One region of the Kitasatospora sp. NPDC096128 genome, then DNA from elsewhere that is predicted to be linked to it. Evidence: riboswitches for the same ligand, from Rfam matches in the RefSeq annotation. Region 1 holds a riboswitch; each other region holds the start of a gene.
What was found. Region 1 has a riboswitch for S-adenosylmethionine ahead of ABTY61_RS06465 (IclR family transcriptional regulator). Riboswitches for the same ligand answer to the same signal wherever they lie in the genome.

Region 1 (9,338 bases):
CGGTTGCAGCCGTTGCGGCGCTTCCGGCGACACCCCCGGGCCACCGTCCTGCGGCTCCCGCCCCCACGGATCCGAGTCCAGGAGTTCGCGCAGCGCCCGGACGCCGGAGCCGCCCGGCCCGTCCATCCGGTAGGCGCGCGCCAGCACCCAGCGGCAGGCCGCCGCGTCCGCCGTCAGCCCGAGCCGGTCGAGCTCGCGGATGGCCTCCTCGGCGGCCTCCGCGGCCTCGGCGTACTGCTCGTCGGCGAGCATCAGCTCGGCGGCGGCCGCCCTGGTGCGAGCCGCCGCGACCAGGTCACCGGCCGCGGTCCGGTCCGCGACCTGGTCGAGCAGCCGCTGGAGTCGCTCCCCGCCGCGGGAGTTCGCGGCACGCTCGAAGACCGACAGCGGCAGGGGCTCGCCGATCGCGCCGGTGTCCATCCAGTCGCGTATTCGGGTGCTCTGGTAGGTATTGCCGTTGCGGGCGTCGAAGCGTTCCGCGATGCCCAGGGCGCGCTCGCGCAGTTCCACCGCGAGCTCGGCGGCGGGGGTGTCCGGTCGTCGCTTGCCCTCGACGGTGGGGAAGCGAAGCACCGCCCCGCCGTCGCCGCCGTTCTGCTCCTGGCTCCGGGACAGGACGGCCACGGCCGCCGCCGCGAACTCCATCTCCGTCAGCGGCGTGCGCGGCCGGTCGAGCCAGGAGAGGTGGCGCTCGATCAGGTCGAGTCCGCGCACCAGGTTTCCGCTGTGCACGCAGAACAGCAGGTTCAGCGCCAACTCCCCCAGGTGGTGCGGGTTGTCGCGGATCCTCCGGTAGGCGGCGCGGTGCGCCTCGACGGCCCGCTCTCCCAGGCCGGAGCGGACGAACGGCAGCAGCAGCTCGGAGTAGATCAGCTGCGGCTGTTCGGTGCAGCCGGAGCGGACCGCCGACTCTCCGATCCGGATCGCCTCCTCGTCCCGGCCGAGCGCCACCAGGGTCTGCACCTGGCTGCTGGGCACGCAGCCCGCGCAGTCGGAGAGGGCGTCCCTGCGGGTGAGCGCCATCTCCTCGTAGTAGGCCTGGGCCCGCTCGACCTCGCCGGTGAACTGCGCCGCCTCGCCGCGGTTCTGGAGGACCGCGTGCATGCTGTGACCGCCCCGGCGGTAGCGCCGCTCCATATCCTCCAGCAGGTCCGTCCCCCGCTGCAGCGGGATCTCCGGGTACTGGTAGACGCTGTAGGCCATCCACTTGAACTGCCACAGCAGGGTGTGCTCGTGTCCGGATCCGAAGCGGTGCGGCTCCCGGTCGTAGGCCGCCAGGCACCAGGAGAAGGTGAGGAACGCCTTCTCCGGTGCCCAGCTGTGCTGGAACACCGAGGTCGCCGACATCCGCACGTCGAAGGCGAACTCGACCAGCCCGAGCGCGTCGGCGTGGCGGATCACCTCCTCCAGGACGGCGAACTTCGCCGCGCCCGTGGGCATCCCGCGCGTGCTGGCGTAGAGCTGCCGGAGCTCCTGCTCGGTCCGGCTCATCGCACACCTCCGGCGACGGCCCGGCCGATCAGGCCGAGGAAGGACTGGTTGAGGGCGGCGGTGTCGGCCGGGCGCAGCGGGTGGTGGCCGAGCAGCAGCGCCTGGGCGTACAGGCCCTCCAGGCACATGGTCTGGAGCTCCGGATCGGCCAGCGCAAGGACCTGGCGGGCAAGCGGGTTGCGGTGGTTGAGCACCAGCCGGGGCCGGGGCGGGGTGTCGGCCTGGAAGCTGCCGAGGATCGCCGCCCAGGTCTCGTCCACCTGCTCCCGGGCGCCCTGGACGTCCAGTTGGAAGGCGGTGTCCTCGTCCAGGAGGTAGAGCGAGGGCAGTCCGGACGGCTCGAAGGAGCGGACCAGCAGGTCGCAGCCGAGCCGGTCGAGCACCCGGTCGGCCACGGCCAGGAACGGGGCGATCGCCTGTTCCTCGGCCGTGTCCAGGCGCTGGAGGTGGGTGGTGAGGTCGGCGGCGCGCAGTTGCTCGACCTCCAGGGCCCGGTCCACCGTCGCGAGCCGGTCGACCAGTTCGGCGTCGTACACGTAGCCGGCGTTGACGACCGCCAGGCCCTGCGCGGCGGCCACCGGCGCCAGCTGCCGGAACTCGTCCAGCAGCGGGGTGAAGCGCAGCAGGCCGTAGCGGTCGGTGAACTCGGCGAGGGTCAGCGGGCCGACGTTGGTCTCCATCGGCCAGAACTCGGCGACCAGGCGCAGCATGTCGTCATCGTGCAGGGCGAGCGCCTTGACGCCCAGGTGGTGGACGCGCAGGAAGGAGCGCAGCCGGGCGGGCTCCCGACGGCTCAACCTCACCAGCCAGCCGCGCAGTCGGTCGCCGAGGGCATCCCGGGTCGCGTCCAGCAGGGAGTCCTCGTAGAGCGCCTCGCGGCTGGCGGTGGGCCGCAGCTCCGAGGTGTCGACGACGCAGCGCACGAAGAAGGCCCACTCCGGCAGCAGGCGTTCGGCGCCCTCGGCGAGCAGCATCTGCTTGAGGTACACCCGGTGCGCGGCCGGGACGGCAGGGTTGGCCGGCATCGGCAGGACGAAGGCCACGCCGCGCAGGCCCGCCTCGGCGGTGGCCACGTCGATCACGTCGAAGGGCGTGAAGCCGAAGACCTCCTCGCAGTACGCCTGCAGGCGGGCGCGGCGGGCCGGTTCGCCCTCACCCTCGGGGCGGTCCCAGGGTGCGGGGCCGCCGGTGACCGGGGTGCCGTCGACCGTGACCGGGTGTGGCAGCCGGGCGCCGTAGTGGGTGACCAGTTCGGTCACGGCCCGGCGGGTGAGCAGCTGCTCGCAGCCGGGGCGGGGGCGCAGGGTGACCGTGGTGCCGGTCTCCTCGCGCTGCCCGTCGGCGGGCGCGAGTTCGACGGAGTAGGCGCCGTCCGAGAATCCGTGCCACCGCACCGTGGGCTCGCCGGCCCGGCGGGTGGTGACCTCGATGGCGTCGGAGACCATGAAGCAGGACAGCAGGCCGATGCCGAACTGGCCCATGAACTCGTGCCGGGCAAAGCCCAGCTCGTCGCGCTTCGAGCTGCGCCCGATCGTCGCCAGCAACTCGTGCACCTGCGCCTCGGCGAGGCCGATGCCGTTGTCGCTGATGGTCAGTGAGCCGTCGCCGGTGGTGTCGCTGGAGGCGATCGCGATCCGGGCCTCCCGCGACGCCTCGGCGGCGTCGCCCGGGTGCCGGGCCGTGATCGCGTCCACGGCGTTCTGCAGCAGCTCGCGGACGTACACCTGCGGGCTGGTGTAGAGGTGGTGGCTCAGGAGGTCGACGATCCCGCGCAGGTCGACGCGAAAGGTTTGGCTCAACGGACTCTCTCTCAGGTCGTGTCGGGAGCACCCTAGAACGGGGGTACGACAGGGCAAACCGAATATCCGGGCGATGGGCGCCCGGACGGTCGATCGCCCGGAGGACGACCGGGACATGGGAGTAGAACCGCAGGTCAGCGCCAGTAGGGCGACAGATGGTACGGACTGGGTAAGGAGCGCGCGCGGATGGTTGGCGCGCCCCCTGGGGCTGGCTAGACTCGCGCGGCCGACCGAACGTCAACTCCCGTTCGGCACCGGGACAGCGCAGCACCACCCAGGACACCAGTCACCTCCCGCTGACGACCATGGGGGTCTCCATGCAGTTCCGCACCAGAGCGTCGCTCGCCACCGCGACCGCGGCGCTCCTCCTCGCCGCCGCGGGCGGCACCCCGGCCGGCGCGGCCACGCCCGGTACCACCAGCGCCGCGAACCCGACCGGCGCGAACCCGACCGGCGCGGCCACGCCCGCTGCCCCGCTCGCCGTGATCTCGCCCGGCGACCCGTACGCCGCCTGCGACCTCTCCGCGGACGGTGACGGCACCAACTACCCGTCCGCGGAGGACGAACCGTACGCCGCCGCCAACCCGCTCGATCCGGCGAACACCATCACCATCTACCAGCAGGACCGCTGGTCCAACGGCGGCGCCCGCGGCCTGAGCGCCAGCTACACCACGGACGGCGTGCACTTCACCCAGAGCACCCTGCCGTTCACCCACTGCGCCCCGGGCGGACTGGCCTACCAGCGGGCCTCCGACGGCTGGGTGAGCTTCGGCCCCGACGGCACCGCATACGCCAGTGCCCTGGTCTTCGACGCCACCACGCCCCGCAGCGCGGTGGCCGCCGCCACCTCGACCGACGGCGGGCGCAGCTGGCAGCACGTCACCGAGCTGATCGGTGACAACGATCCGGCGATCACCGACGACAAGAACGCCGTCACCGCCGACCCGGTGCACCCGGGCACGGCCTACCAGGTCTGGGACCGGGTGGACCAGGCCGCCGGCCCGGCGCCGGCCTTCGACGGGCCTGGCTACCTCTCCGTCACCCGCGACCACGGTCGCACCTGGTCCCCGGCGAAGCCCTTCGTGATCACCGGCACGACGCCGAACACCCAGACCATCGGCAACCAGATCGTGGTCGACCCCCGCACCGACACGCTGTACGACTTCTTCGACTGGATCACCTTCACCGACGCGACCGCCACCACGGTCAGCGATGTGCACTTCGGCATGGTCAGTTCCACCGACCAGGGCCGCACCTGGAGCCAGCCGGTCCGGGTCGCCGCCGACACCTCGGTGCCCGAGGTCCACCCGAACGCGCCCGCCGACGCCACCAAGTCCCTCCGGGCCGGCGCCGGCCTGCCCAGCGTGGCCGTCGACCCGCAGACCGGCGAGCTCTACCTCGCCTACGAGGGCTCGGAGTCCACCGGCGGCCGGTACGACGCGATCCAGCTGGTGCACTCCGAGGACGGCGGCCGGACCTGGAGCGGCCCCACCCGGATCAACCAGGCCCCGGGCGCGCCGGCCTTCACCCCGTCCATCACCGTGACGGCCGACGGCACCGTCGCCGTCAGCTACTACGACCTGCGCTACCTCACCCCGGGCGACACCACCACGCTGCCCACCGCCGCCTGGCTGCTCAGCTTCCCGCGCGGCGGCGAGAGCAGCCCGGTCGAGCGGCAGATCTCGCCGGTCTTCGACTGGCTCAAGGCGCCCTTCGCCGGAGGACACTTCCTCGGTGACTACGAGGCCCTGATCACCGACGGCCACCGGATCCGCCCGGTGCTGGTGACCGCCGGCGCCGACCCGCTGAACTCCACCGACGTCTACAGCGGCCGCTTCCGGCCCGACACCCTGCGCAGCCCGGCCGCGGACGGACCGACCGACCAGGCGGCGCGCACCGGGGCGCCCGCGGTCGGCCCGCGCGCCGTCCAGCACCTGCGGCGCTGAGCCGGTCCGGCCACCGGCACGGTGCTGCCGGTGGCCGCCCGGGCCCTGGTCAGCGGCTCGATCAGGGCCCGCGCGGCGTTCTTGAGTGCGCAGTTCGTCGGTCAAGGCCTGCGCAGCGCGTCGGTGAGGTGGCCGGCCGCCTCGATGACGGCCTGCGAGAGGCGGGCACCGGGGTGCCGGGTGAGCCGTTCGATCGGCCCCGAGACCGCGACCGCCGCCACCACCCGCCCGGACGGGCCGCGGACGGGCGCGGAGACGGAGGCGACGCCGGGCTCGCGTTCGCCGATCGACTGGGCCCAGCCCCGGCGCCGCACAGCGCTGAGCGCGGTGGCGGTGAACCGGGCGCCCTGGAGGCCGCGGTGAAGCCGCTCGGGCTCCTCCCAGGCCAGCAGGACCTGGGCGGCCGAGCCGACCTTCATCGGCAGGGCCAGGCCGACCGGAACGGTGTCCCGCAGGCCGAACAGGCGCTCGGCGGCCGCGACGCAGATCCGGACCTCGCCCTGCCGCCGGTACAGCTGGGCGGTCTCGCCGGTGACGTCGCGCAGGTGGGTCAGGACCGTACCGGCGGCGGCCAGCAGGCGGTCCTCACCGGCGGCGGAGGAGAGCTCGGCGAGCCGCGGGCCGAGGACGAACCGGCCCTGCAAGTCCCGACCGAGCAGCCGGTGGTGCTCCAGTGCGACGGCGATCCGGTGGGCGGTCGGCCGGGCCAGGCCGGTGGCGTCGACCAGCCCGGCCAAGGTGGCCGGACCGGCCTCCAGGGTGCCGAGGATCGAGGTGATCTTGTCGAGCACGCCGACGCCGCTCGTGTTCTCCATGGACGGGTACTCCAGTCTCAGATCCCGTGAGCGACGGGTGGGTTCGGCTCACGGGCGCTCCGGTGGGGATGGGAGCGGGGTGGTCAGCGGGGACAGGCCTGCGGGAACAGCAGATTGCCTGCGCCGAGCACGAGACGGGTACGCGAAAGGGCCGGGGCGGGAAGCGCCCGGGCGAAGGACAGCACAGAGAGCACCGTGTCTCCTCATCTTCCCCGCGCCACGTTGGCGACAGGCCGGAGTTGGCACTGACCCCGGACGGCACGGCGCGTACTTCGGACGCCGGGTCGAACGGGGAGTTGCCGGGGCTTCGTAGGGCCGGTCCCTCCACCCCTCTGGATGATTCGCGAAGAACCATACAAGATTTCCCGGGCACCCCGCCAAACCTTCTCCCGGTCCCCACGCCCGGGGCCCGCGGCGACGGGCCCGCGCGCTCCCGGTCACCACGGCCGGGCGGGGCGCGGAAGAATGGGACGGTGACCAGCACTCAGCCGATTCCCCGGGGCCTCACCGCCCTCATCCCCGACGCCCGCACCCAGGCCACGCCCGGCGAGCGGGCCGCTTCCCAACTCCTCCACCTGCGCGAGGCGACCGTGCCCGTGCCGGTCCTCGCCGCGGCCGCCGAGCTGATCACCCCGCAGCTGAAGGACCCTGACCCGGCCACCCGCGCAGCCGCCACCGCCGTCCACACCCGCCTGCTCGCAGCCATCGAGGACGCGGCCCCCAGGCGGTAGCCGACTCCCTCCCCCCCCCCGGGGGGAGCGGCGGGTTGCCGACTGCACCGCTCGGCCCTCCTTCGTCAATGCACCGAACGGGAACTTCACCTGGCGGGGTGGTTAGGTTTCGCTTTTCCGTAGGTAGTCGAACCGACTCGGTCTCGCCCGGCTGGTACGAATGCGGAGCGACAGGAAAATCCGGTACGGGCGGGGGAGTTGGCAGCGATGAAGGCGAACGCGGAGAGCAGCACGGTGGCCGTGGCCGGGGTGGAGTTCGGCTGGGGCAGCTCGGGGAAGTTGAGCGCGGTCCTGTCCGCGCTCCGGGCCCGCGGCGGCGAACGGCTGAGATTCATCGGACTGGCCTCCGGGCTGGGTAGACCGGTGCTCGCCGAGCAGCCGGTGGAGCGCTGGTTCGACCTCCCGGAGGAGCAGTCGAACCGGGAGCTGAGCCGGATCGTCCACGCACAGCGCGTGCGGGCGGCTCTGGTGGTGCTGAACGGCGCGCTGGCGAACGCGCTGCGGGCCTGCGGGGTGCCGGTGGTGTTCGTGGACAGCCTGCCGTTCCTCCGGACGGACGGCGACCGGCCCGACCTCCCGCTGGACGCCGAGGTGTACTGCGCCCAGCGGTGCGTGGAGCTGCCGTCGGAGGGCGCCCGGGTGCTGGCCGGCGCGCGCCGGCTCCGCTGGGTGGACGCCGTGATCGACGACGGCGGCGTCGTCCGCAGCCGCACGCCCACACCCCACCCCCGGCGCGCGCTGCTCAACCTCGGCGGACTGCGCGCGCCCCACCTCACGGACTGGGCGAGCTATCCGCAACTCGTCCTGCCCGCCGCGCTGGAGGCGCTCACCGCGAGCGGGGTCACCGAGGTGCACATCGCGGGCAACCTGCCCGCCTGGCTGGCCGCCCACCTGATGGACTCCTGCACCCACCCGCCCGTCACCGCCGTCGGCGCCCTCCCCCACAAGGAGTTCCTGCGTCGCCTCGCCGAATGCGACGTGCTACTCACCTCTCCCGGGCTGACCACCCTCCTGGAGGCCGGGCGACTCGGCACCCCCACGCTCTGCCTGCCGCCGCAGAACCTCGGCCAGATCTTCAGCGGCCGTTTCCACAGCCAGGCGCTCGGCGCCGACGTCCGTCTCCGCTGGCCCCGCGAGGTGTTCGACGAGGAGGAGGCGCTGGCACTGCGCGTCCACAGTGAGGGCAAGGCGCTCGACCTGATCTACGGCGGCATTTCCCGCGCCGCCGACCTCGGCCGCCACCGGACGGCGACGGCCGTACGGGAGAGCCTGGTCGAGAAGCTCAAACAGCTGGCCGACGGGCTGGCCGGCGGGCCCGGGGCCGGCCTGCCCGCCCCCGACGGCCACACCCCCGGCGGTCATGTCCCCGACCGTCACGCCCCCGACCGTCGTGTCCCCGACCGTCACGTCCCCGACTGGACGGCGTTGACGAACGCGGTCGGCACGGCGGGTGCCGCCCAGGTCGCCGACGCCCTGCTCCAGCTCCTGGTCGAAACCCCGGGAGCCGCCCGGCCCCTCCGCTGACGTGTCCCCGCGCCGCTCCCGAGCCCTCGCTCCCCGTGCCACCGGTGGGAGGTCTGCGCGGTCACCCCGACGGCGGAGCTGCTCGTGTCCCCGGGGTGGTCGGGGCCGTTCTCACGGCACCCCGCCCCTGCACCCCGCCTCTCCGACCCCCTCCACCGACAGGATCCACGGCGTGCGACGTCTCCTCCCCCTGTTCGCCGTCCTCGCCGTGCTCCTGTCGGTGGCCGCCGCCCCACCCGGCCGCGCCCCCGCCGACCCGACGCGCACCCCCGGCACCCCGGTCTACGCCGTCGAGCTGAGCAGCGACGCCACCGGTGCGCACTGGCGCGGCCACGAGCGGATCACCTTCAGCAACGCCTCGCCCGAGCCGCTGCACGAGGTGTACCTGCGACTCTGGGACAACTTCCGCGGCGGTTGCGCGACCCCGTCCGTCCGGGTGACCGGCCTGAACGGGACCGCCGAGGTCGACTGCACCGCCCTGCGCGTCCCGCTGGCCCGCCCGCTCGCCCAAGGCGCCTCCGACACGGTCGAGTTCGACCTCGCCGTGGACGTCCCGGACGGCATCGACCGCTTCGGCCGCGACGGCGCGTTCAGCTTCATCGGCAACGCCCTGCCCGTCCTAGCCGTCCGCGACGGGACGGGCTGGCACCTGGACCCGTACAGCGAGCTCGGCGAGTCCTTCTTCGGCCTCGCCTCCGACTTCGCCGTCACCCTCGACCACCCCACCGAGGTGCTGGTGCCCGCCACCGGCACCGCCGTCGACACCCCCGGCGGGCCGGGCCGCACGATCACCCGGGTCGGCGCCCGGCACGTCCGCGAATTCGCCTGGGCCGCCGGGCCGTTCCACCGCATCGACGGGCGGTCGGCCGGCGGCGTCCGGATCGCCGTCTACTCGGTCACCGGCGTCACCGCCGAGGACGCCCAGGCGATGCTGGACCTCTCCGTGCGCACCATCGACGACCACTCCGCCCGCTACGGCCCCTACCCGTACGGGGACGTCGCCACCGTCCTCGACGACGCCTTCGACTTCGG
Region 2 (9,338 bases), on a different contig from region 1:
ACGGCAGCGCGGCCATCCCGATGTAGCCGACCCACCAGACGTCGAAGACGTCCGGCCGCCAGACGGCCCGGCCCAGGTCGTACAGTCCGACGGCGCCCAGCAGCAGCGCGGTGACCCGGACGGCCGTCCACCGCCCCAGCAGGGCCGCCACCCCGAGCAGCAGCGCGGCCACCGGCGGGGCGAAGGCCCGGAGGTGGTTCCCGACCGAGTCGTCCCAGGCGAGCCACCTGGTGGTCCGCTCCAGGGTGGCCGCCCAGGGCGCCATGGTCGCCCCGACCACCGCACCGGCGATCATCGGCGCCACCAGCGCGAGCAGCCGTCCGGCCGCCGACCCGCCGGTCAGCCCGAGCCGCACCCGCAGCCCGTACACCGCCAGGCCGAGCACCTCCCGGGCGACCGCGGCGCGGCCGCCCTCGGCCGTCGTGTCGGCGAACACCTCGGCCAGCTCCTCGCCGCGCTCACGGCGGTACCGCGCCGGGTAGAGCTGCAGCGCGGCCCGCAGCAGCCCCGAGGAGGTCGGACCGATCACCGGCACGGTCATGAGAGTCCTCCCCCCGCGGCGGGCCGCCCCTGGGACCCGGTGTTCCCCGGCAGCATCGACCGGATCTTCGTCAGCCGGCGCTCGGCCTCGGTGGCGACCGCCCGCAGGCGCCCGGCCTCGGCGGCCAGGGCGGCTCGGCCGACGTCGGTCAGCGCGTAGCTGCGCCGGGCCCGGCCGTCCACGACCTCCTCGGCGGCCACCTCGATCAGGCCCTGGGTCAGCAGCCGGTCGAGCGCGCCGTAGAGCGTGCCGGTGCGCATCTTGACCCGGCCGTCCGAGATCGCGGCGATCTCCTGGATGAGCGCGTAGCCGTGCCTCGGGGCGTCCGCCAGCGCGGTGAGCAGCAGCAGCGTCGGCTCCTGCATGGAGCGTTCTGTCATACACCTACATATATCGTTGAACGGCACATCCCGTCCACCGGACCGACCCGCCACAATGTGCCCCATGCCGACCGAGGACCTGCTCACCGCCTGGACCGCCCTGCTGCACCGCTGCGGCGCCACCGACGACCCCGACCCGTACGGCCGGGAGCTGCTGCGCCGCTGGTCGGCTCCGGACCGCCGCTACCACACCACCGAGCACCTGCGCGCGGTCCTGCGCCACGTCGACGAGCTCGCCGGGCACGCCGCCGACCCCGACACCGTCCGGCTCGCCGCCTGGTTCCACGACGCCGTGTACCGCCCCGACCGCACCGAGAACGAGGAGCGCAGCGCCGCCCTCGCCGTCCGCGCGCTGACCGCCGCCGGCCTGCCCGCCGGGCGCGTCGCCGAGGTCGAACGCCTGGTCCTGCTCACCGTCGCCCACGACCCGGCCCCCGGCGACCGCGACGGCGAGGTGCTCTGCGACGCGGACCTCGCCGTCCTCGGCGGCGCCCCCGAGGCCTACGCGGCGTACGCGACCGCCGTCCGGGAGGAGTACGCCTTCGTCCCCGAACCGGACTTCCGCACCGGCCGGGCCGCCGTCCTGCGCCACCTCCTGGCACTCCCGGCGCTCTACCGCACCCCCGCCGCCCACGGCCGCCTCGCCGCGGCCGCCCGCACCAACCTCGCCGCCGAACTCCGGGCGCTGGAGGACTAGTCCAGCTCCCCCACCGGCGCCACCACGGCCCCCTGCTTGCCGCACACCCAGTGCGGCTCCGGCCCCAGCTCGGGCTCCACGCCGAGCGCGTGCGGGTCCCCGTCGGCCGCGCAGGCGCTGCACAGCGGCCACCGCCCGTACGCCTCCAGCAGCGCGTCCTGGACGTCCTGGGCGACCAGCCCGAGCACGTAGTCGGTGCCGTCCGGCCACTGCTCCAGCCACCACCGCCGGTGGGTGACGGCCTGCTCCACCAACGAGACGACGGCGGCGTCCGCCACGTCCCGCGCGGTGAGGTCGGCCAGGATCAGGGCCCGGGCGTTGTGCAGGGCGGTCTCGATGTCGTCGGAAGCCATCCGTCCATTCTCCGCGGCCCGCCCACCGGTTCAAAACGGCCCCGGCGCCGAAACGCCGCGTGGGCGGCCCCCCGAAGGGAACCGCCCACGCGGACGAGGATCAGCCGATCCGATCGGAGTCCGATCAGGATCAGAAGTCCATGTCACCGCCCGGCATGCCGCCGCCGGCGGCCGCGGCGGCCTTCTCCGGCTTGTCGGCGATGACGGCCTCGGTGGTGAGGAACAGCGCCGCGATGGAGGCGGCGTTCTGCAGCGCGGAGCGGGTGACCTTGGCCGGGTCGATGATGCCCGCGGCGACCAGGTCGACGTACTCGTTGGTGGCGGCGTTCAGGCCGTGACCGGCGGGGAGGTTGCGCACCTTCTCCACCACGACGCCACCCTCGAGGCCGGCGTTGGTCGCGATCTGCTTGATCGGGGCCTCCAGCGCGACCTTGACGATGTTGGCACCGGTGGCCTCGTCGCCGTCCAGCTCCAGCTTGTCGAAGGCGACACCGGCCTGCAGCAGCGCGACGCCACCACCGGCGACGATGCCCTCCTCGACGGCGGCCTTGGCGTTGCGGACGGCGTCCTCGATGCGGTGCTTGCGCTCCTTGAGCTCCACCTCGGTGGCCGCACCGGCCTTGATGACGGCCACGCCGCCGGCCAGCTTGGCGAGGCGCTCCTGGAGCTTCTCGCGGTCGTAGTCCGAGTCGCTGTTCTCGATCTCGGCACGGATCTGGTTCACACGGCCGGCGACCTGGTCGCTGTCGCCGCCACCGTCGACGATGGTGGTCTCGTCCTTGGTGATGACCACCTTGCGGGCGGTGCCCAGCAGGTCGATGCCGGCGTTCTCCAGCTTGAGGCCGACCTCCTCGGAGATCACGGTGCCACCGGTGAGGATGGCGATGTCGCCGAGCATGGCCTTGCGGCGGTCGCCGAAGCCCGGGGCCTTGACGGCGACGGACTTGAAGGTGCCGCGGATCTTGTTCACGACCAGGGTCGACAGGGCCTCGCCCTCGACGTCCTCGGCGATGATGACGAGCGGCTTGCCGCTCTGCATGACCTTCTCCAGCAGCGGGAGCAGGTCCTTGACCGAGCCGATCTTGGAGTTGGCGATGAGGATGTACGGGTCCTCGAACGTCGCCTCCATGCGCTCCAGGTCGGTGGCGAAGTAGGCGGAGATGTAGCCCTTGTCGAAGCGCATGCCCTCGGTGAGCTCGAGCTCCAGACCGAAGGTGTTGCTCTCCTCGACGGTGATGACGCCTTCCTTGCCGACCTTGTCCATGGCCTCGGCGATGAGCTCGCCGATCTGGGTGTCAGCGGCGGAGATGGAGGCGGTGGAGGCGATCTGCTCCTTGGTCTCCACGTCCTTGGCCTGGGCCAGCAGCTGGTCCGAGACGGCGGCGACGGCCTTCTCGATGCCGCGCTTCAGGGCCATCGGGTTGGCGCCGGCGGCGACGTTGCGCAGACCCTCGCGAACCAGGGCCTGGGCGAGCACGGTGGCGGTGGTGGTGCCGTCGCCCGCGACGTCGTCCGTCTTCTTGGCGACCTCCTTGACGAGCTCCGCGCCGATCTTCTCGTACGGGTCCTCGAGCTCGATCTCCTTGGCGATGGAGACACCGTCGTTGGTGATCGTGGGGGCGCCCCACTTCTTCTCCAGCACGACGTTGCGACCCTTGGGGCCGAGCGTGACCTTCACTGCGTCGGCGAGCTGGTTCATGCCACGCTCAAGGCCGCGGCGAGCTTCCTCATCAAAGGCGATGATCTTGGCCATCAGAAGTGGTCCTCCGGGACACGGTCGACTGCTCGGACCAAGGGGTGCCCGCGACGGACGGCCCTGGTGTGCGGAGGTCCATTCCCCTGCCGCTCCCGGGGGCCTCACCGACCCGGTCCGCTGTCACTCTCACACTGTGAGTGCTAACGCCAATGATTAGCACTCCGGGTGGTCGAGTGCAAGCCCAATAGCCAACCCGCGAGCCGCCGTCCGCCCCCGCCCGGCCCGCCCCGGGAACGCCGACGGGCCCGTACGACGCGTGTCGTACGGGCCCGTCGAGAAGCGAGTGGTCACCAGCCGTGGGCCGCGCCGAGCTCCTGGGTCCGGAAGGGGTCAGACCGCCGCGCGGACCATGTCCGCCTGCGGGCCCTTCTGTCCCTGGGAGATCTCGAACTCGACCCGCTGGCCCTCCTCGAGGGTGCGGTAGCCGTCCATCTGGATCGCGCTGTAGTGGACGAAGACGTCCGCACCACCGTCGACCGCGATGAAGCCGTAGCCCTTCTCCGCGTTGAACCACTTGACGGTGCCCTGAGCCATTCCGAACTCCCCTAGTGCTGTGCTGGCCCTTCACGGTCCCGCAGGTCGCGGGCCCGGGTCTGGTTTTGAAGGCCGGCCCGGGGAACCCCCCCTGGGCGCAGCCGTGCACGCCGCAATCCTCCGCAACGGGGGTGCCGGACGGCTTCCGTGAGCGGCTGATTACGTCGACCGCCGCTGAATGTATCCGGATCGACGCCCTCTGCAACAGGGTCAACCGCCGGGAATTCCCTAGGCCCGTCAAGAGACAAGAGCGAACAAACCGGAAGAAACTCGGCATTCCGCGCCGGGCATAGCGGACGAATTACCCAAATGCCCGCAGGAATTCTGACATCTGCCTGACATGTTTCACGGCCCCGGCCCGCAACCGGTCCGAGCAGCCGGACGACCTCCGGTGAAGCACCCCGTGCGCCGGAAGAGGAACCCTGTTCCCAGCAGAGCCACACTCTACTCCGACTTGACCCTGAAATATTCCCGCCGAAATGCAAGCGGCCGCCCACGCGTACGGAATTCCAGTCTCCGTACGTGCGGGCGGCCGGGAAGCGGACCGGACGGCTCAGCAGCCGCCGGCCACCGCCGGAATGATCGAGATGCCGGCGCCGTCCTTGATCTCGGTCGCCAGACCCTCGGCGAACCGCACGTCGTCGTCGTTCACGTACACGTTGACGAAGCGGCGCAGCTTGCCGGTGTCGTCCAGGATCCGGGCCGCGATGCCGGCGTGGTTCTGCTCCAGGTCGGCGATCACCTCGGCCAGGGTGGCCCCCTCGGCGGTCACCTCGGCCGCGCCGCCGGTGTAGGTGCGCAGGATGGTGGGGATGCGGACGTTGGCGCTCATGGCTCTCCTAGCGGGGGTGGGTGGTTCAGGCGGACGCGAGGCCGGCGGCGTGGAAGGAGTCCAGCGTCGGGCGGATGACGGCGGTCATGCCCGCCTCGGAGACGGCGTCCAGCGTCTTGAGGCCGTCCCCGGTGTTGATCGCGACGGTCTCCTTGGACGGGTCCAGCCGGCCGGACTCGACCAGCTTCTTCAGCACCCCGACGGTCACCCCGCCCGCGGTCTCGGCGAAGATCCCCTCGGTCCGGGCCAGCAGCCGGATCGCCGCCACGACCTCCGCGTCCGTCACGTCCTCCACCGCGCCGCCCGTCCGGCGGGCGATGTCCAGCACGTACGGGCCGTCCGCCGGGTTGCCGATCGCCAGCGACTTGGCGATGGTGTCCGGCTTGACCGGCTTGATCACGTCACGGCCGGCCTTGAACGCCGCCGACACCGGCGAGCAGCCCTCCGCCTGGGCGCCGAAGATCCGGTACGGCCGGTCCTCCACCAGCCCCAGCTTGATCAGCTCCTGCAGCCCCTTGTCGATCTTCGTCAGCTGCGAGCCCGAGGCGATCGGGATGACGATCTGCTCCGGCAGCCGCCAGCCGAGCTGCTCGCAGATCTCGTACGCCAGCGTCTTGGAGCCCTCGCCGTAGTACGGCCGCAGGTTGACGTTGACGAAGCCCCAGCCCTCGCCGGCCGGGTCCCCGATCAGCTCCGAGCAGAACCGGTTCACGTCGTCGTAGTTGCCCTCGATGCCGACCAGCTCGCCGCCGTACACCCCGGCCATCACGACCTTGCCCTGCTCCAGGTCGTGCGGGATGAACACGCAGGAGCGGAACCCGGCCCGGGCCGCCGCCGCACCCACCGCGCCGGCCAGGTTGCCGGTCGAGGAGCAGGACAGCGTGGTGTACCCGAACGCCCGGGCCGCCTCGATCGCGCAGGCCACCACCCGGTCCTTGAACGAGTGCGTCGGGTTCCCCGAGTCGTCCTTGACGTGCAGCTGCGCGGTGAAACCGAGCTCACGGCCCAGGTTGTCCGCCTTCACCAGCGGGGTCCACCCGGGGTTGAGGTTCGGCTTCGACGCGACGTCGGCCGGCACCGGCAGCAGCGGCGCGTACCGCCAGATGGACGCGGGACCGGACTCGATCCGCTTGCGCAGCTCCTCGGCGCGCTCGCTGCCGAACTCGTAGGCGATCTCCAGCGGCCCGAAGCACTCCAGGCAGGCGAAGCTGGGGCCGAGCGGAAAGCGGGTTCCGCACTCCCGACAGGACAGGGCGGCGGCGGGGCCGAGGTCGACCGAAACAGGTGCGGCGATGTCGATAGCCATGATGGCGGAGGCCTCTCTCCTCATCTTCCCCGCGGCGCGGTCGCGCCACAGGCCGGAATTGGCACCTGTCCCGCCGGGGCCTGTCGACGACAGCCGAGCGAGAAGGTTGCCGGGACGTCAACGGGCCGTTCCCTCAGTCCCTCTGGATGAGCATGTGAAGTTATGGTTCAGCGGCGACCCCGGCGTGCAAAGGTCCGACCGCTGTACGAAGACTGTATCCGAAGGCGTCCACCCCGAAAGGGACCGTCCGCCAAGCGAGATGGCCCGTTCCACCGATCCCGCCGAGGAGAGTCACCGTGCCCGCCGAACCGACCCCCGCACTTCTCCCGCAGGCGGCGTCCTGGCTCCACCGCCGCTCGTGGAGCGCGGCCGAACGGCCGGTCGACGCCCTCCTCGCCGCCAAGCGGCGCACCCGCCAGACGGTCAGCGTGGTCCTCCCCGCCCTCGACGAGGAGGCCACCGTCGGCGACATCGTCCGCACCGTCCGGCGTGAGCTCATGGACCGGATCCCGCTGGTCGACGAACTCGTCGTGGTCGACTCCGGCTCCACCGACGCCACCGCCGCCGTCGCCGCCGCAGCCGGCGCCCGGGTGGAACACCGCGACCGGATCCTCCCCCGGCTGCCCGCCGTCCCCGGCAAGGGCGAGGTGCTCTGGCGCTCGCTGCTGGTCACCCACGGCGACATCGTCTGCTTCGTCGACGCCGACCTGCGCGAGTTCGACCCGGCCTTCGTCTCCGGCATCGTCGGCCCGCTGCTCACCGAACCCGACATCCACCTGGTCAAGGCCATGTACGACCGCCCCCTGGAGACGGAGAGCGGCGCGGTCGTCCCGGCCGGCGGCGGCCGGGTCACCGAACTCGTCGCCCGCCCCCTGCTCAACCTCCACTGGCCGGAACTCGCCGGCTTCGTCCAGCCCCTCGGCGGCGAGTACGCGGCCCGCCGCTCACTGCTCGAACGGCTGCCCTTCCCCACCGGCTACGGCGTCGAACTCGGCCTGCTGGTCGACGCCCTGGACCTGGTCGGCCTGGACGCCCTGGCCCAGGTCGACGTCGGCGTCCGGCACCACCGCCACCAGGACGGCCAGGCCCTCGGCCGGATGGCCGCCACCATCTACCGCACCGCCCTCGAACGCCTCGACCGCACCCACCGCCTCAAGGCCTCCGCCGACCTCGTCCACCCCCACCTCACCCAGTTCACCCGCACCCCGGCCGGCGGGACCCCCATCTTCACCGCCCACACCCACCCCGTGACGGCCCTGGAACGCCCCCCGATGCACACCGTCCCCGAGTACTCCACCCACCGCTGAGGGGTTTGCCACCCCGACCCCCCGGCAACATCCCAACCATGGGCGATCTCACGACCGAACGTTCGAGTGCGACCGGAACCGCCCCCGTCCTGGTGGCCTCCAACCGGGGACCGGTGTCCTTCAGCACCGCCGACGACGGCACCCTGACCCTGCGCCGCGGCGGCGGAGGCCTGGTCTCCGGCCTGTCCGCGATCGACGACCCCAACGCCGTCTGGGTCTGCGCCGCACTGGGCGACGCCGACCGCAGAGCCGCCCGGGAAGCCCCCGACGGCCGCCTCGACCTCGCCGGGCACGAGGTCGGCGGCCAGGCCGTACGAATGCTCGACATCGACCCGGAGACCTTCGCCCGCGCCTACAACGGCGTCGCCAACTCCACCCTCTGGTTCGTCCACCACCTGCTCTACGCGACCCCCACCGCGCCCTCCTTCGACGCCGGCTTCCGCACCGAATGGGCCGCCTACCAGGCCTACAACGCCGCCTTCTCGGCCGCCCTGGCCGCCGAAGCAGCCCCGGGAGCCGCCGTCCTGGTCCAGGACTACCACCTGTCCCTGACCCCGGCCCTGCTCCGCGCGGCCCGCCCCGACCTGCGGATCGGCCACTTCTCCCACACCCCGTGGGCCCCGCCCGAGTACTACCGGCTGCTCCCCGACGACGTCGCCCGGGCCGTCCTGACCGGCATCCTCGGCGCCGACCGGGCCGGCTTCCTCACCGAACGCTGGGCCCGCGCCTTCGCCGCCTGCTGCGAAGACCTCCTCGGCGCCGCCTTCGACCCCACCGCCCTCACCGTCACGCACGACGGCCGCACCACCCACCTCGGCGTCCACGCCCTCGGGGCCGACGCCGACTTCCTGCGCGAACGCGCCCACCGCCCCGACGTCGACGAACGCCTCGCCGCCCTCCGGGCCGCCGTCGGCGACCGCCGCACCATCGTCCGGGTCGACCGCACCGAGCTGAGCAAGAACATCGTCCGCGGCCTCCAGGCCTACCGGCACCTGCTCCGCACCCGCCCCGAGTGGCACGACCGGGTGGTCCACATCGCCTTCGCCTACCCGTCCCGCACCGACCTCGCCGAGTACCGCGCCTACACCGCCGCGGTCCAGGACCTCGCCGCCGCCATCAGCGCCGAATTCGCCACCCCCACCTGGCAGCCCCTGATCCTGCACGTCAACGACGACTTCCCGCGCAGCCTCGCCGCCTACCGCCTCGCCGACGTGGCCCTCGTCAACCCGATCCGGGACGGCATGAACCTGGTCGCCAAGGAAGTCCCCGTGGTCTCCGACCACGGCTGCGCCCTCGTCCTCTCCCGCGAGGCCGGCGCCCACGCCGAACTCGGCGACGACGCCCTCACCGTCAACCCGTACGACGTCATCGCCACCGCCGAGGCCCTGCACACCGGCCTCACCATGAGCCGCGGGGAACGCGCCGACCGCACCAAGCGCCTCGCCGCCGCGGCCACCGCCCTCCCCCCGCAGCAGTGGTTCCTCGACCAGCTCAACGCCCTGTAAGGACCTCCCCCAGATCCGCCAACAGCTCCACCACGCCCTCGGGCCCGTCGACCACCAGATCCGCCCGCTCGGCCAGCTCCCGCACCGGCGCGTCCCCCACCGCGCCGCTGCACACGAGCACGCCCGC
Region 3 (9,338 bases), on a different contig from region 1:
GGGCAGCGTGCGCGGCGACCTGGGCGGAGAGGGCGACCGCGGTCGCAGCAGCCGCGGTGAGCACGGAGACCCGCGCGCGGCTCGGCTGCTTGGGACGGCGGTGGGAGGCCAAGGGACCGGCTCCTTCTTCCAACGGACTCACCCGATCAGGTGAGATTCCGGAAAATAGGTTTGACGCCAGACCCTAGTGAAGATCTATCCGTTTTGCCACTCCCCCGAAGGCGTGAACTCCGGGTTCTCCCACTGACTTCACCGGATCCGCACACCCGCGCCGGAGCCGCATTGACCTGCCGTCACGCCGTTCGCCCCCGGTTCAGGGCCTGGCCAGCCGGTTCAGCAGCAGCACCGAGGCCACGGGGCGCGCACCCGCCTTCCGCACGCCCTCCGCGACCTCCCGGTCGGTGGAGACCACCACCACCGGACGGCCCTGCGGCTCGGCCCGGACCAGACGGCGGATCAACTCGTCCGCGGTCTCGCCGGTCCGACTGAACCGTACCCGCACCCCGCGCGGCGGCGCCATGATGACCGGGACGTCCAGGTCCTGCCCGTCGAACACACAGGTGACCTCCGCCTGGGTGCGCTGGGCCAGCATCGCCAGCCCGCCCAGCAGCCGGATCCGCTGCTGCTCCAGCGGCAGCGCCGGGTAGCCGGTCTTGGTCACGTTGTAGCCGTCCACCACCAGGTGCACCTGCGGGATCGCCAGCAGCTGGTCCAGCAGCGCCGGATCGTCCTCGGCCAGACCGCGCCGGGCCACGTCGTGCGGCGAGGCCGACCCCGGCACCACCGCCTCCACCAGGTCCGCCGGGCGGATCTGGGAGACCGGCAGCGCCAGCTCGCGCTGCAGGCCCTGGGCCGACTGCAACACGGTGTCCAGCAGTAGCCGCAGCCGCATGTCCTCGACGCTGCGCCCCTCCCGCGCCGAGCGGCGGCCCTGCTCGACCGCGGTCTCCAGCTCGGACACCCGGTGCCGCAGCCGCCGCGCCTCGGACTCGGCCGCACTGCGCTCACCCGTGGCCTGCGCCTTCGCCGCCTCCAGCTCCCCGGTCACCCGCCGGGTCTCGGCCTGCGCCCGCCGGGTGTCGCTCTCCAGCGACCGGACCTTCTTGCGCAGCGACTCGGCCTCCCGCCGGACGCCCTCGAACTCCGCCCGCTGGCGGTCCAGGTCCGCCCGCGCCGCGGCCCGCACCTCGGCCAGCTCGGCCTGCAGCTTCTCCACCAGCCGGGTGGCCTCCGCCGCCGCGTCCTCGGCGCCGGCCCGCTCGGCCTCCTCACCGGCCTCGGCGACCAGCCGGCTCCAGCCGGCCGAGCGCACCAGGTAGGCAGCGGCCGCGACGTCCATCGGATCGGCGGCGCCGGGGACGGTGCCCGACTCCAGCGCCTTCACCAGGTCCGGCTGGCCCAACCGCAGCCGCTCCGCTATCCGCACCCGGAAGGCCGGTTCGGACTCCAGCGCCGCCGCCAGCGCGGTGGCCGCGTACTTGGCCCGCCGCGCGGGGGTGAACTTGACGTACTGCCGCAGGCTCTGCGGCAGCTCACCGGGCGGCAGCCCGCCGAGCGCGTCCGAGGCCAGCCCGACCACCCGTCGGCGCACCCCTTCGGGCAGCGGCCGGTCCAGCTTCTCGGTCACCCGCTCCGCGCCGGCACCGGCCGGGGCCGCGCCGGGGTCCCCCGGGAGGGCGGTCTCGGACGGGACCGGCTCGGCGGCCGGCTCCGGTGCCGGCGCAGCGGGCTGAAGCCCCTGCGCTTCGCCGGGCTCCCTCGCTGCGTCCACCACGTCCTCGGCTCCGATCCTGGTCCAGCGGGTACGGCCGCGGCCGCCCCTGTCGTCACGCTCCGTGCGTCTTGTCTGTATTGTCCCGTGCGGTGGGCGGACGCGTCGCGCACCGCCCACCCGCACCGGAGGGGTCAGCCCTGCGCGGCGGGGGCCTCCGCGCCCTCGGCGCCCGGACGGGCCACCAGCTCGACCTGGTCCACCGCGTTGCACCAGCGGCAGCGCACCGACTCGACGGTCTCGCTGTGCACCTCGGTCTCCTCGACCTTGGATTCGCCGGCCAGGTCGAAGTGCAGGAACTCGGTCACCCGTGCGGTACGGGTGACGTCGAAGCGGGTGAGGTTGCCGCACAGCGTGCAGCGCCAGCGCGTCTCGGCGGTCAGTGCGGGGACGGTCATCGGGGGGTCCTCTCGGCTGGTCCCTTGGCGGGCTAGGCGCTCCCCCGGAGCCCCGGCGTCGGCGGCGGGAGGCGGGATTGCCCGGCCCAAGCCTATTGCCTGGGGCAACCGCCAGGACCACCGGTCAGCTGAGATGACCGGAGCCCGTCCCGACCGCCGGAGGGCCAGTAGTCCACCTGCCGTAAACCGCCGTGTCACCTGCCGCGCCCGGAGGGATGCTTGGCCGCATGGCGCTCGCGGCCCCCGACCACACCGACGCCCGGGGCGGCCGCCCGGCGCTGCCGGCCCCGGCGGTCACCTACGCCCTGATCGCGGTCAACACGCTGGTCTTCCTGCTCGGCCCGGCGGCCGGCCTCAACCCCCTGTACGGCACCGGCCAGGCCCGGATCTGCGCCGAACAGCGGTACGAGCAGCGCTGGGGCGCCGTCCCCGCCGAGCTGCTGACCGGCCGCCCGCTGACCGCCGACCAGCTGGCCGAGGCCCCCGACCCGGTCCCCGGCTGCCCCGCCGCCCCCACCCCGGGCAAGCACCCGGCCGTCTCCGCCCTCTCCGGCCTCTTCCTGCACGCCGGCTGGCTGCACCTGCTGGGCAACCTGCTCTTCCTGCACGTCTTCGGCCCCACCGTCGAACGCCGGGTCGGCCGGGCCAGGTACCTCCTCTTCTACCTGGCCGCCGGCAGCCTCGCCTCGTACGGCTTCGCGCTCGCCGAGGCGCACTCGCCCGACTCCACCCGGGTCCTGATCGGCGCCTCGGGCGCGATCTCCGCCGTGCTCGGCGCCTACCTGCGCTTCCACCCGCGGGCCCGGGTGACCACCCTCGTGCCGCTGCTCCTCTTCCTCCCGCTGCGCTTCCCGGCCTGGCTGGTGCTCGGCCTCTGGTTCACGCTGCAGTGGTGGTCGGTGCACTCGGCCGGGCCGGGGGTGGCCTACCTGGTGCACGTGATCGGCTTCTCGGCCGGCTTCCTGTACGCCTGCACCGTGGTCGGCCATCCCCCGAGACGGCCCGGCTGAGGCCCGATACGCTGGCCGCACCCCAAGAAGGAGCCCGAACTGTGATCACCGCCATCGTCCTGATCAAGACCAGCGTCGACCGCATCCCGGAGATCGCCGAGGCCATCGCCGCGATCGAGGGGGTCAGCGAGGTGTACTCGGTGACGGGCGGCTACGACCTGGTCGCGATGGTCCGGGTGCGCCGCCACGACGACCTGGCCGAGGTCATCCCGGGCCGGCTCAACAAGGTCCCGGGGGTGGCCCACACCGAGACCCAGATCGCCTTCCGCACCTACTCCCAGCACGACCTGGAAGCCGCCTTCGCCCTCGGCCTGGACGAATAGGTCTCAGCCCTCGCGGCGCGTGTCGGCGACGCAACGGCCGCCCTCGTTGCGGTAGTTCCACGCCGCGCCGTCCGAGACCAGCTCGCGGACCGCGGCCAGGAAGCGCTCGACGTGCTCGTCCGGGGTGCCGGCCCCGAAGCTCACCCGGATCGCGTTCAGGCTGCGCTCGCCCGGCAGCGAGGGCTCGGGCGCCCCGCACTCCGACGGCGCCACGTCCTCGTCCCCGAGCAGGGTGCGCACCAGCGGGTGGGCGCAGAACAGCCCGTCGCGCACGCCGATGCCGTACTCGGCGGACAGCGCGGCCGAGAAGTGCGAGCTGTTCCAGCCGCGGACGACGAAGGACAGCACGCCCACCCGGGCCGAGCCGGTGCCGAACAGGTTCAGCACCCGGACCTCCGGGATCTCCGCCAGGCCCTCCGTCAGCCGGTCGACCAGCTGCCGCTCCCGGGCCTCCAGCGCGTCGAAGCCGGCCTCGGTGAGCGCCCGACAGGCCGAGGCGATCGCGTAGGCGCCGATGACGTTCGGCGAACCGGCCTCGTGCCGGGCCGGACCGGTGTGCCACTGCACCGCCACCGAGCCGTCCAGCTCCCGGGCCACCGTGCGGGTCGCGCCGCCGCCGGCCAGGTACGGCTCCGCCGCGTCCAGCCAGTCCGACCGACCGGCCAGCACCCCGGCGCCGAACGGCGCGTACAGCTTGTGGCCGGAGAAGGCGATCCAGTCGACGTCCAGCCCGCGCACCGACACCCGGTGGTGCGGGGCCAGCTGGGCGGCGTCCAGCACCACCCGGGCGCCGTACCGGTGCGCCGTCCCGGTCAGCTCGGCGACCGGCCACAGCTCGCCGGTCACGTTGGAGGCGCCGGTGACGCACAGCAGCTTCGGGCCCTCCGGCGCCGCGGCCAGCGCGGCCTCCAGCGCGGCCACCGCCTCGGCCCGCGAACGCGGCGCGCGCAGGTAGTCGACCTCCAGCCCGGCGTGCGCCCAGGGCAGCAGCGAGGCGTGGTGCTCGGTCTCGAAGGCGAACACCCGGGTGCCGGCCGGGACGGCGGAGGCCAGCAGGTTGAGCGAGTCGGTGGTGGCGCGGGTGAAGACCACCTGGTCGCCCTCACGCAGGTCGAGGAACTCGGCGACGGTCCGGCGGCTCTGCTCGAACAGGTCGGTGGACAGCTGCGAGAGGTACCCGGCGCCGCGGTGCACGCTGCCGTAGTACGGGGCGTAGGCGGCGACGTCGTCCCACACCCGCTGGAGCGCCGGCGCGCTGGCCGCGTAGTCGAGCGCCGCGTAACCGACCTTGTCGCCGCTGGCGAGCGGCACCTGGACGTCGTGGCCGAGGACGGCGAGCGGGGCGGTGGTGCCGAGGGAAAGGGACATGGGGATGCACTCCTTCACGGGGTAAGGGACCCCGGGAGTGCTGATCGTCCGGTGTCCGCGCTTGTCGCGCGGACGAATTGCCCGGCGACCCGGTCCTCACCCAGGGCACCCCGCCACGGACGGAGGGTTGCCGGACAGCCAGCTGGGGCTTGGCGCTGTCACTCATGACCTGGCGAAGACTCTAGGTCGGGTACGTCAGACGGTCAAACAGGCATCCACCATCCGGACAGCACTGTCAACCGCTCGCCTCCGGGGTACTCCGACCCGGCACCGGCGCGCCCCTTCGGCTCGGGGCGGGCAGCCGAGTGGCCCGCACCGGCGAACCGGCACGGGCCCTCAACTACCGCCTCAGCTCCGGCTGGTGGCCTCCGACCAGCGCCGCAGCAGGTCCTGCGCCCGGCCCGAGTCGATCGCCTCGGCCGCCCGCGCCATGCCCGCCGCGAGCTGCTCCGCCAGCGGGGCGTCGCCCAGGTCGAGCGCGACCAGCGCCGCCGCCGTGTTCAGCAGGACGGCGTCCCGCACCGGCCCGCGCTCCCCGGCCAGCAGTCGGCGGGCGACCTCCGCGTTGTACGCGGCGTCGGCCCCGCGCAGCGCCTCGATGCCGACCAGCTCGATGCCGACGTCCCGCGGGTCGAAGGAGGTCTCGGTGACCACGCCGTCGCGCACGACCCAGACCCGCGAGGTGGTGGTGATGGTCAGTTCGTCCAGCCCGTCGTCACCGCGGAACACCAGGGCCGTCGCCCCGCGCCGGGCGAGCACCCCGGCGATCAGCCCGGCGAGCCGGGTGTCGAAGCAGCCGATCGCGTGCGAGGTGACCTTCGCCGGATTGGTCAGCGGGCCGAGGATGTTGAAGGCGGTGGGCACCCCGAGGTCGCGCCGCGCGGTGGCGGCGTGCCGCATGGAGGGGTGGAACTTCGCCGCGAAGCAGAAGGTGAGCCCGACCTCCTCGGCCACCTGGGCCACCCGCCGGGAGGACAGGTCCAGCGCCACCCCGAGCTTCTCCAGCACGTCCGAGGACCCGCTCGACGAGGAGGCCGCCCGGTTGCCGTGCTTGACCACCTTGGCCCCGGCCGCCGCGGCGACGATCGCCGACATGGTCGAGATGTTGACGGTCTTCGCCCGGTCGCCGCCGGTGCCGACGATGTCGACCGCCGGGCCGGGGATGTCCAGCGGCTCGGCGTGCTCGTACATCGCGTCCACCAGGCCGGCGATCTCGTCCACCGTCTCGCCCTTGGCCCGCAGCGCCACCATGAACCCGGCCACCTGGACGGGGGACGCCTCGCCGCTCATGATCCGGTCCATCGCCCACGCGGTGGACGAGCGGTCGAGGTCCTCCCCCTTCAACAGAGCCGCCAGGAGGTCCGGCCAGGTGCGGACCACCTGCGCGGGGTCGGTACCACCGTTCGCAGGGTTCACGTTCACCATGGCTGACTCCAGCTGTTGTCGGTTCCCCCGCACCGGGGGGACGTCCGTACGGATGGAGCCAGCCTATCGAGCGGCGGGGTGCCTACGGCGCTGTCTTCTCTACTACTGAGACGGCACCGCTCAACGCGTGGCCGGGGCCCGCTTGGCCAGCCGGGCCCGCAGCAGGGTGGCGACCGCCTCGGCCAGCGCCACCGGGTCCACCGGGCGGGAGATCGCGGCATCGGCCCGGCTCCAGGCGGCGAGCCAGGAGTCCTGCGGCCGCCCGATCAGCACCAGCACCGGCGGGCACCCGTAGATCTCGTCCTTGAGCTGGCGCCCGAGGCCGAGGCCGCCGGCCGGCACCGCCTCGCCGTCCAGCACGCAGAGGTCGACGCCGCCTTTCTCCAACGCCTTGAGCACCGCGGGGGTGGTCGCGCATTCGAGGTACGACAGCTCCGGAAGATCCTCGGCGGGGCGACGGCCGAGCGCCGTCAGCACCTGCTCGCGGGTGTTGCGGTCGTCGCTGTAGACGAGGACGGTGAGCGTCTCGTCGGTCGTGTACGCCATGGGCCCTGCTCCCTCAAGTGTGATCCGGACCACGTTCACCTGGTCCGGATGCTACTCCCGTTTCCCCCGTCGCCGGTCCCCCTCGCGCACGTTGCCGCTCAAGCCGCCGCGCCAGTGGCTCACCCGCTCGGAGGACGGCCCGTCACCCAAGCTCCCCCGGTCCACCCGGACGGCCCATGCGGCGTCCCGTCCCCTACTCCACGGCACTGGGCCGACCGTGCAACGACGCGCCGGGCAACGGGCTGGCGGGCCCCGCCGAGGAACCGTCAGAAAAGGGACACGCCGCTGCTCAGCCCTCGTTCGGACACCCCGTCGCCCCTCAGGGGGGCATACCGCACGCACCGGACACTCCGAGGGACACCCCCCGACGTGAAGACGGAATAAGGGACCGACATAATGTCCGTCGTGGCGACAGCAACAGCAACAGAAACCGGGCACGCGCACGGATCGGTCAATCGACCGAACATGGTCAGCGTCGGAACGATCGTCTGGCTCAGTTCCGAGCTGATGTTCTTCGCGGCCCTCTTCGCGATGTACTTCACGCTCCGCTCCGTCAAGGGAGCCGAGTTCTGGGCCGAGAAGGCGCACGCCCTCAACGTGACGTTCTCCTCGATCAACACGACCATCCTGGTGCTCTCCTCGCTCACCTGCCAGCTCGGCGTGTTCGCCGCCGAGCGCGGTGACGTGAAGAAGCTCCGCGGGTGGTTCAGCCTCACGTTCTTCATGGGCGCGATCTTCATCGGCGGGCAGGTCTACGAGTACACCGAGCTGGTCAAGAACGACGGCCTCTCGCTGTCCTCGGACCCGTACGGCACGGTGTTCTACCTGACCACCGGCTTCCACGGTCTGCACGTGACGGGCGGTCTGATCGCCTTCCTGCTGGTCCTGGGACGGACGTACGCAGCCAAGCGCTTCACGCACGAGCAGGCCACCGCCGCGATCGTCGTGTCCTACTACTGGCACTTCGTCGACGTCGTGTGGATCGGCCTGTTCGCGACCATCTACCTGATCAAGTAACCAGCTGATCAGGTCGCTGGCCACCGGCAGCGGCCCCCGCCCTCACCGGCGACGGGCCGCTTCTGCCGGTGCCGACGCTCCCACCGACCGACCGCGCGCGCAGCCTTGGACAGGCAGCCTCGTGCCGGCCAGACCGGCCGCCGGGTGCACCCACCAGTCGACCAGATCCTGACACCGGGGTTATTCCGTGAAAAAGCTCTCCGCACGACGGCGCCACCCATTGGCGGCGCTGGTCGTCCTACTTCTCGCCCTGGCGGCAACCGGGGGGCTGTACGCCGCGTTCGCGCCCGCCGACAAGGCGCAGGCCGACGTCGCCGCGCAGTCGCTCGCGATCGATGAGGGCAAGAAGCTCTTCGCCGTGGGCTGCTCCTCCTGCCACGGCCTGAACGGCCAGGGCAGCAGCGACGGTCCGAGCCTGGTCGGCGTGGGCTCCGCGGCCGTCGACTTCCAGGTCGGCACCGGTCGCATGCCGGCCCAGCAGCCCGGCGCCCAGGTGCCGCGCAAGAAGGCCATCTACACCCAGGGCGAGATCGACCAGCTCGCCGCGTTCGTCCAGTCGCTCGGACCCGGCCCGATCACGCCGGACGCGAAGCAGTACACCTCGACCAACCCGGACGACATCTCCAAGGGTGGCGAGCTGTTCCGCACCAACTGCGCCCAGTGCCACAACTTCGCCGGCCAGGGCGGTGCCCTGACCAAGGGCAAGTACGCCCCGTCGCTGGAGGGCGTGGACGCCAAGCACATCTACGAGGCCATGCAGACCGGCCCGCAGAACATGCCGTCGTTCCCGGACAGCACCATGCCCGAGGAGCAGAAGAAGCAGATCGTGGCCTTCGTCCGCCACACCACCAACGATGAGCCCAACCCCGGCGGTCTCACCCTGGGCAGCCTCGGTCCGGTGACCGAGGGTCTGTTCGGCTGGATCTTCGGCCTCGGCACGCTCATCGCGGTCGCGATCTGGGTCGCCGCCCACACCACCAAGGCCAAGAAGTCATGAGCCACGACATGTCAGAAGAGAAGCTCCCGGAGCCGCACGGCTCCGCCGGCGAGGTGGCCGACCACGGCAACCCGTTCGCCGACCCGGGCCTGCCGGCCCACGAGCCCCGGCGCACCGACATCGACGAGCGGGCCGCCAAGCGCGCCGAGCGCCAGGTCTCGCTGATGTTCGTGGTCTCGATGCTCGCGACGATCGGCTTCATCGCCTCGTACGTGGCGATCGACCCGGACAAGATCGTCTACATCTTCCCGCTGGGTCACGTCAGCGCGCTGAACTTCGCGCTCGGCCTGACCCTGGGCGTCGCGCTGTTCATGATCGGCGCGGGCGCGGTCCACTGGGCCCGCACCCTGATGTCGGACGTCGAACTGCCGGCCGAGCGTCACCCGATCGAGGCCTCCGACGAGGTCCGCAACGACGTCATCGACCAGTTCAAGACCGGTGCCGCCGAGTCCGGCTTCGGTCGGCGCAAGATGATCCGCAACA

Region 2: linked by a shared signal. The riboswitch ahead of thrC (threonine synthase) and the one ahead of ABTY61_RS06465 (IclR family transcriptional regulator) in region 1 are both predicted to bind S-adenosylmethionine.
Region 3: linked by a shared signal. The riboswitch ahead of ABTY61_RS10455 (aminotransferase class V-fold PLP-dependent enzyme) and the one ahead of ABTY61_RS06465 (IclR family transcriptional regulator) in region 1 are both predicted to bind S-adenosylmethionine.

The regions. Positions count from the first base shown of each region.
Region 1 covers NZ_JBEOSP010000004.1:75,915-85,252, forward strand. Annotated here, with positions in the region: gene ABTY61_RS06450 (collagen-like protein) at 1-1,491, opposite strand, end outside; gene ABTY61_RS06455 (HSP90 family protein) at 1,488-3,290, opposite strand; gene ABTY61_RS06460 (sialidase family protein) at 3,608-5,236, shown strand; gene ABTY61_RS06465 (IclR family transcriptional regulator) at 5,338-6,051, opposite strand; SAM riboswitch class I at 6,252-6,394, opposite strand; gene ABTY61_RS06470 (hypothetical protein) at 6,525-6,782, shown strand; gene ABTY61_RS06475 (hydroxymethylcytosylglucuronate/cytosylglucuronate synthase) at 6,990-8,306, shown strand; gene ABTY61_RS06480 (M1 family metallopeptidase) at 8,479-9,338, shown strand, end outside.
Region 2 covers NZ_JBEOSP010000009.1:938-10,275, reverse strand. Annotated here, with positions in the region: gene ABTY61_RS12495 (hypothetical protein) at 1-541, opposite strand, end outside; gene ABTY61_RS12490 (PadR family transcriptional regulator) at 538-921, opposite strand; gene ABTY61_RS12485 (HD domain-containing protein) at 986-1,618, shown strand; gene ABTY61_RS12480 (DUF8819 family protein) at 1,615-1,971, opposite strand; gene groL (chaperonin GroEL) at 2,102-3,724, opposite strand; gene ABTY61_RS12470 (cold-shock protein) at 4,058-4,261, opposite strand; gene ABTY61_RS12465 (MoaD/ThiS family protein) at 4,815-5,093, opposite strand; gene thrC (threonine synthase) at 5,119-6,399, opposite strand; SAM riboswitch class I at 6,417-6,552, opposite strand; gene ABTY61_RS12455 (glucosyl-3-phosphoglycerate synthase) at 6,696-7,706, shown strand; gene ABTY61_RS12450 (alpha,alpha-trehalose-phosphate synthase (UDP-forming)) at 7,745-9,211, shown strand; gene otsB (trehalose-phosphatase) at 9,198-9,338, opposite strand, start outside.
Region 3 covers NZ_JBEOSP010000007.1:64,223-73,560, forward strand. Annotated here, with positions in the region: gene ABTY61_RS10430 (C40 family peptidase) at 1-112, opposite strand, end outside; gene ABTY61_RS10435 (NYN domain-containing protein) at 314-1,627, opposite strand; gene ABTY61_RS10440 (hypothetical protein) at 1,906-2,169, opposite strand; gene ABTY61_RS10445 (rhomboid family intramembrane serine protease) at 2,397-3,179, shown strand; gene ABTY61_RS10450 (Lrp/AsnC ligand binding domain-containing protein) at 3,221-3,502, shown strand; gene ABTY61_RS10455 (aminotransferase class V-fold PLP-dependent enzyme) at 3,506-4,870, opposite strand; SAM riboswitch class IV at 4,923-5,040, opposite strand; gene trpD (anthranilate phosphoribosyltransferase) at 5,219-6,295, opposite strand; gene ABTY61_RS10465 (response regulator) at 6,416-6,841, opposite strand; gene ctaE (aa3-type cytochrome oxidase subunit III) at 7,238-7,858, shown strand; gene qcrC (cytochrome bc1 complex diheme cytochrome c subunit) at 8,046-8,855, shown strand; gene qcrA (cytochrome bc1 complex Rieske iron-sulfur subunit) at 8,864-9,338, shown strand, end outside.